Regions from separate parts of the Bifidobacterium sp. ESL0775 genome, predicted to be linked through region 2. Evidence: riboswitches for the same ligand, from Rfam matches in the RefSeq annotation. Region 2 holds a riboswitch; the other holds the start of a gene.
What was found. A riboswitch is a leader RNA that binds a small molecule or an ion and turns the genes downstream of it on or off. The one in region 2 is predicted to bind thiamine pyrophosphate.

Region 1 (3,399 bases), 370 kb from region 2:
CAACGCCCCGGCCAACGCGAGCCGTTGCATCTGCCCGCCACTCAAGTGCATGGTGGAACGGTGCAACTGCAAGCCTTCAAGCCCTACAGCGGCAAGGCTTTGCCTGACCCGCTGCCAAATCTCGGAACGTGGCACGCCCATGTTCTCCGGGCCAAAGGCGACATTGTCACCAAGACGCTCGAAAATCGCCTGCGCGTCGGGGTCCTGCAAAACGAGTCCGACCCGGCCATGGGCGCAGGCGGCCGGAACGTCGCCATCGATGAAGACACCGCCTTCGGTCACCCCGCCTTCCGAATCCTCGACGGCGACGACCTGGCCGGTTTCGCCTTGTCCGCCTTCGTTCGTGGCTTCCACCACATCCCCGCCAAGCAGGCCGGAAGCGCCTTCCAGTATCGTCGACTTGCCGATGCCTGAGGCCCCAAGCAAAAGCACACGCTCGCCTGGCTTGATGTCAAGATTGAGGCCGCGCACGGCGAAATGCCGGCGTGAGGCGTGACGATAGCCCCAGTTCTCGAAACGGATCGAAGCGGGCGGCACCTTGGGAGAAGCCGTACTGGCAGCAGGTTCCCCATCCTGCGGAACCGTCGAGGCAATAGCCGCGTTGGCATGCGAAACGGACTGTACCGTCATGCCATCTTCTCGGCTATCGGATGTCTTCGATTGCTCGCCTTGCATACGTTCTCCCATCGATACCTAAAATCCTAATGAATACGCTCACTTGGATGAGGCACGGACCTGACGGCCCGAGGCGAACTTGTCGATCGCGCCGGTCTTGGCGATGGCGATGTAGAGGTACCACATCAGCACGCCTGCCACCAACGCCCCGGAAATCACCGTGGCGACGAGGTTCCAGATGCCGTAGACGCCGGTGATCTTGAATCCCTGCAGATTTGTGAAGAAGGTGTAGGCCCAGCAGCTGATGGCGGAAATCGTCCCGGAAAGCGTGACCGTGACGAGGTTCCAGACCTTGTACATCACCACAAGGAAGACGATCTCAGCGAAGATCCCCTGCACCAACGCGATGAGAAACGTCTGCATGCCGCCCCAGGTGTTGCCCCAGAGCGCTTCGAGCACTCCCGCGACGACTTCGGCGTATATTGCGGCTCCCGGCTTGCGCACGATGACCGCGGCGAGGGGGCCGGCGAAGAGCCAGAAGCCGTTCATCAGGCCTCCGAGCCCGGGAACGAGTGCGTCAAGAGGCGAGGCGACCGGGCCATAGAGCAACGCCGCGGCCCAATAGATCAACGCGCTGGCGACGCCGATGACCGAGGCGACGGCGATATCGACCACGCGCCATTTGAGGTTCGGTTTCGAGATGACGGTCGTTTGATTCGATGATGACATGATTTGTGCCTTTCCACTGTGCGCACCGCCTATCGGCGCGCATATAAGGCACGGGAAAAGAGAGACGTCCGTGCGCCGGCATTGTCCGGACTCACGTTCATTCGGTCGAGGAAATCCTCATCTCAGCCATCTGCCAGCTTGCGCAGGCAGACAGCCCCCGTGTCAATTCGTCATCCTAGAGCAATCCCCTGTCAAACATCTTGAGACGTGAGTCGTGTGGGGTTGGGGCATACAATGCTCGACACGCTCCGGGCCGCTCTGGCCAAGTCTTTACGGTCGAGCATCGCATGCCCCAACCCCACACTAATGCGTAGCGGAAGAATCTGACTGACAGGTACTTGCGGGAGGCGGCTCACCAGCGAATAGCTGCCGCAGAAGTAAGAAATCTATTGACAGCGGTCTCGCAATTGCGCCCACCTATAGCAAAAGACCTAGAGCATGCGGCAGCTATTCGCTTTCAGTGACATCGACCTTGGTCTTTATCATTTTTACGGTTACAGCTAGTAGGGAACCTCATACATTAGTGGCGGAGCGGGATATGCGATGTTCGGGCGTAAGACACGGCCGAGCGGCCAAGGAGCGTCCCGAACATTGTATATCCCGCTCCGCCACGACTAACCGTTGGGACGAGCGAGTATGTTGCTTACTTCGCCAGTTTGTCTAGGATCAGGGCCTCGGTGATCACGTTGTTTTTGAGGCTCGTGAGGTCGACGGACTCGTTGGGGCTGTGGGCGTTGCCCTTGGGGTCTTCGGGGCCGGTGACCAGGACCTGGGCCTTCGGGAAGATGCGCTGCAGTTCGGGGATGAACGGGATCGAGCCGCCTTCGCCCTTGTTGATCGGATTAACGCCGAACGCCTCACGCATCGACTCGAGCGCGTCCTGCGTGGCCTCGGCATTGGGATCCATGCTCCAGCCCATGCCGCCATCGAGCGTCGAGACCGTGACTTCGGCGCCGAACGGCACGTGCGAGGTGAGGAAGTCGGTGACGGCCTTGGCCGCTTCTTCGTGACGCTGGCCAGGGGCGGTGCGGATGGAGAGGCGGAAGCGGGTCTCGTTGGCGATGACATTGAACGAGCCTTCGACCGGATGCGCGTCGAAGCCGATGACAGAGATGCTCGGCTTGGTCCACAGGCGCGAGGCCAATGAGCCGGTGCCGGCGAAACGATAGGAGTCGACCACACCGGAATCGGCCCGCACACTGGCCTCGTCGAGGTCGCGCTGGAGCCCGCCGACCGGGTCTCCACCTTCCAGTCCCGGAATATCCAAAGCACCATCTTTGTCATACATCGAGGCAATCAACATGGACGAGAGCGTGTTGGTGTCGAGGATCGGGCCGCCGAATTGGCCGGAATGCACCGGATGCTCCAAGGCCTTGACGGTGACATCCAGATCGGTGTTGCCACGCAGGCTCGTGGTGAGGCTGGGGATCTCGGCGCTCCAGTTGCCGGAATCGGCCACGATGATCACGTCGGAGTCGAATTCGTCCTGATGCGCCTCGATGAAGGGGATGAAGCTCGGCGAGCCCATCTCCTCCTCGCCTTCGATGAAGACCTTGATATTGACCTTGAGGTCGTCGCCGAGCGCATGCAGCGCGCCGGAATGGATGGCGATGCCGCCGCCGTCATCGGTCGCGCCGCGTCCGTAAAGACGGCCATCGACCTCGGTGGCCACAAACGGGTCGGTGTCCCATGCGGAGGCGTCCGGCACCGGCTGGACGTCATGGTGCGCATACAGCAAGACGGTCGGCGCGTTGGGATCGACGATCTTCGAGCCGACAACCTCAAAGGCGCCCGGAGTGCCGTCGGGGTTCTTGGACTGGACCACTTTGGCATCCACGCCGCGTGCGCGCAGTTCATCGGCCACGAATTGCGCCGAACGACGCATGTGCTCGCCGGTGATGCCTTCGGCCGAGATGGATTTCAGTGCCACCTTTTTGCTCAGCAAATCGACGATCCGCCCGAAATCGCCGTCCACACGCGAACGTACCTCTTCAACAGCCAACGCAGCCATGTCATGCTCCTTTTCTTGAGATTCAGTCATATCCACTTCGATAA
Region 2 (3,399 bases):
ATACATCCGTATTCAGTAGAGGAAAGGCGGCCATATCAGACAACCTATTTAGATTGAGATATGACCGCCGATTCGACACTTTCGCTTTATACGTAGTTTTCAATTATCGAAACATTACTGTTGGAAAATTACGTCTAAAAACGAAATCAGCTCTATGCCTTATTCCACTTATACGCTGGTATCTTTCCGGTTGAGTCTCAGCTTACCCAGTCTCCCGATTACATGCAGATTCCACACGCTTAGGACAACGGCTAAAACCGTGGGGATAATCAGGTTAAGATACCACGTCATGATAGGCAACAGTGGACAAGTCAGCACACACGCGATTGGGAAAAGCGAGAAACCAATTCTACTTAACCGAGCAGGCATTTTACCATCAAATCTCGTAGTTAATTCATCAAATGGACATGCCCAAACCAGAATCGTACCGGCCATTGCAAATCCCATGAATATCAGCCATGCAATACATCCAACGTTAATCATAAAATGCTGCATCTTATCTCCAGATAATGTAGGACAATATTCTCCAACATCCTCCTATACCCAATGCATTAAGGATAAGAGCACCGCTGTTCCGCAAGGCCGCCTTCGCCGCGGCTTTCAGTGAACCATTGATATTTACCGGATTCCCCCCACTCGTCACAAATGACAAAATGGCACTGACCAAATTCCACCCATATCGATTAAATAGTTGAGCCAAGGCCGATTGTGGTCGCGCATGCCGTGCAACATATAAAACACGGGAGACTTTAGACGCGGCTACCGCAAACGAGCCAATACCCATTGCGCAGCTGGCTGCATTAGCCACCCACCACCACCAACTCGGATCTGCAGTGACAGGGAATGCCGTATCTGTACTGCTTTCCACAACTTGGGTAAGGGTATTCCCAGAAATCTTATAGTGCGTGGGAATTGACATGCCATTGGCATCCACCGCCCAAGGTGTAGAAATGGTAGATACAATTTGCTCTGTTGTCACCGCCTTGGTTTTTTCCTCTGGAATTGCAGCCAGCTCAGCAAACTGCTCATCAGTAAGTTGGACAGTGTCAGTGGAATCGCCAATCACACTTTTGACAGCGTTTTCATAACGCTCAATCTCTGATTGTGGTGCAACTTGAGCGGTGACCGGAGCTTTCACATACACGGAGCCATCTGTTTGCTGCTCGAATTTCGCCCCTTTTGGAAGGCTATAAGAAAAGGGAATTTCCTTAGGAGCATCTTCGTTGGCAAGTATGGCTACAGTTTGAATCCCCTTGTCCGTGGCTGAAGTGACTGTACTGGTTGCGTTTCCCTGATCGCTGCTGACCACGGAACCATCCACCAAATTGGCACCGTCCCCATCACCAATTGGTTTAATTGAAACAGCTACACCTGAGGAATTAGTAGAAGTCAATGTTCCAGAACCATCCACATTAATCTTTCCAGCCTGAATCTCGGCTTCGGCCTGCTTCGAACCCTTTCCGACTTGATCAGTCTCTTTCAGATCGACAATATTTGCGGCAGAAGCCGCTTGAGCCAAATCCAGTGCCGATGTTGCATCGTTCGGATTGTAATTACCCGCCGCATCTGCGATTGCCGCGACATCGTTCGACCGACCTATTCTTTCAGACGAAGACACGACAGGAGGAGCAAGCGTGTCCTCTGCAACCTTACCCAACGTCAAAACATCAGTATCGCCCGCCGTGTCTGCCATCGCTTTTTCAGGACTAGCAATAGCCAATACCATGCACATAGCCAACGCAACGACGAAACCAATAGCCGCAATAATTCCGCTTCTCGGCGCTCTGAAACCTCTCATCATCATCTCCTTCTATTCTGATTTAAATTCTTCTGAATGAAGAATTTAAATGAAAATACCATAACCCGAAAAAACTGTCAAAACCTAAAGAACCGATGTAGAACAACCGCGCAAAGTACCGTGATTAACGCGTCTTGAATAAAGTATTTCTACGATTTCGAACTTTCAATTGGCTCGTCGAATACGTCAGTATGTCCGTGCGGCCACCTACCGTACAACTGCAAGCAGGGGAACCCGGCAGCGGGTTGAGAGTGGCGAAATCGCCAGACCCTTTGAACCTGATGGTCAACACCAGCGTAGGGAGCGATTTATGGACAATACGTCATGATTCATTACCATGAAGTGGTTATTCGACCCTCAATCCATTCTCATAGCCGGTCATAACCACATAATAGCCATTCAACAATCATAAGCAATACAACAAACAAGGAACATACTATGAGCAACCCAACCAACCGCAACGCCGTAAAACAGACCGTCCCAACCGACCCGGAAACCGGCAAACCCTACATCAACACCGTCGCCGCAGTGGCCATCGCCCCGTCAGGCACCGGTTCCGAGGCCAGTGAGTACGTGGCGCAGGCGGTAAACGTCATCCGCGAATCCGGCCTGCCCAACGAGACCAACGCCATGTTCACCAACATCGAGGGCGACCTCGACGACGTGCTCAAAACCGTGCGCGACGCGACGATGGTCCTCGCCGAACAGGGCTATCGCACCGGCGTCACCCTCAAACTTGACATCCGCCCTGGTTTCTCCGGCCAAATCAAAGAAAAGCAGAAGCTCGTTGACGAAATCCTGAGTCAAACGAAATAAACCACTGTTTGCCGCGGAATAGGTGGATAACGCAAAAAGCCGTCATGAAGTTTTATTTCGTCCTCAAAGGGGTATAAATTTAAAACCATGCTGACAATGAAAAACGTCGCGGAGAAGGCCGGAGTTTCAATCTCCACTGTCTCCTTGGTACTCAACAACAGAGATGCCGGACGTGTGAAGCCCAAAATCGCCACGAAGGTGCGGCAGATCGCGGATGAGCTGGGTTACAAGCCCAATCCGATGGCCCGAAGCCTGCGCACCAGCAAGACCGGCATCCTTGGGTTCATCGCCGAAGACATCTACAACATTCCCTACACTGCGCAGACCCTCCAGGGCGCGCAGGACGCCGCAAGCCATTACGGCTACATCATCCTCTTCGTCGACACGGACGGTTCGGCGAGCCAGGCCGAGCAGATCAACGTGCTCCAGCGCTACGGCATGGACGGGTTTCTCTATTCCAAGCCTTCCAGCCAGGTCACCGAAGTGCCGGAGGACCTCGTCCATTCCCCGCTCGTGCTCATCTCCACCAACACCGTCGACAACCGCTTCCCCATCGTCGAGCCGGACGAGTTCGCCATCGGCTACGACGCCACCAAGAGGCTGATCGACGCCGGCGCCAAGAAGATCGCCTACATCGGCAACGACGAGCCGACCATCGCCCAGGCCACCCGCATCGAGGGCTACCGCAAGGCCATCAAGGAGGCCAAGATCGGCTTCGACAAGGACCTCGTGGTCAACGTCTCGCAGGATGGCGAGGCCCTGCGCCGCGTCTCGGAGCTTTTCGA

Region 1: another riboswitch for thiamine pyrophosphate. It lies ahead of OZX73_RS03935 (ECF transporter S component); the one in region 2 lies ahead of OZX73_RS02520 (thiamine-binding protein).

Annotation. Positions count from the first base shown of each region.
Region 1 covers NZ_CP113917.1:1,114,122-1,117,520, reverse strand. Annotated here, with positions in the region: gene OZX73_RS03940 (ATP-binding cassette domain-containing protein) at 1-630, opposite strand, end outside; gene OZX73_RS03935 (ECF transporter S component) at 715-1,344, opposite strand; TPP riboswitch at 1,394-1,515, opposite strand; gene OZX73_RS03930 (dipeptidase) at 1,988-3,355, opposite strand.
Region 2 covers NZ_CP113917.1:743,124-746,522, reverse strand. Annotated here, with positions in the region: gene OZX73_RS02525 (hypothetical protein) at 497-1,804, opposite strand; TPP riboswitch at 2,015-2,118, shown strand; gene OZX73_RS02520 (thiamine-binding protein) at 2,237-2,614, shown strand; gene OZX73_RS02515 (LacI family DNA-binding transcriptional regulator) at 2,702-3,399, shown strand, end outside.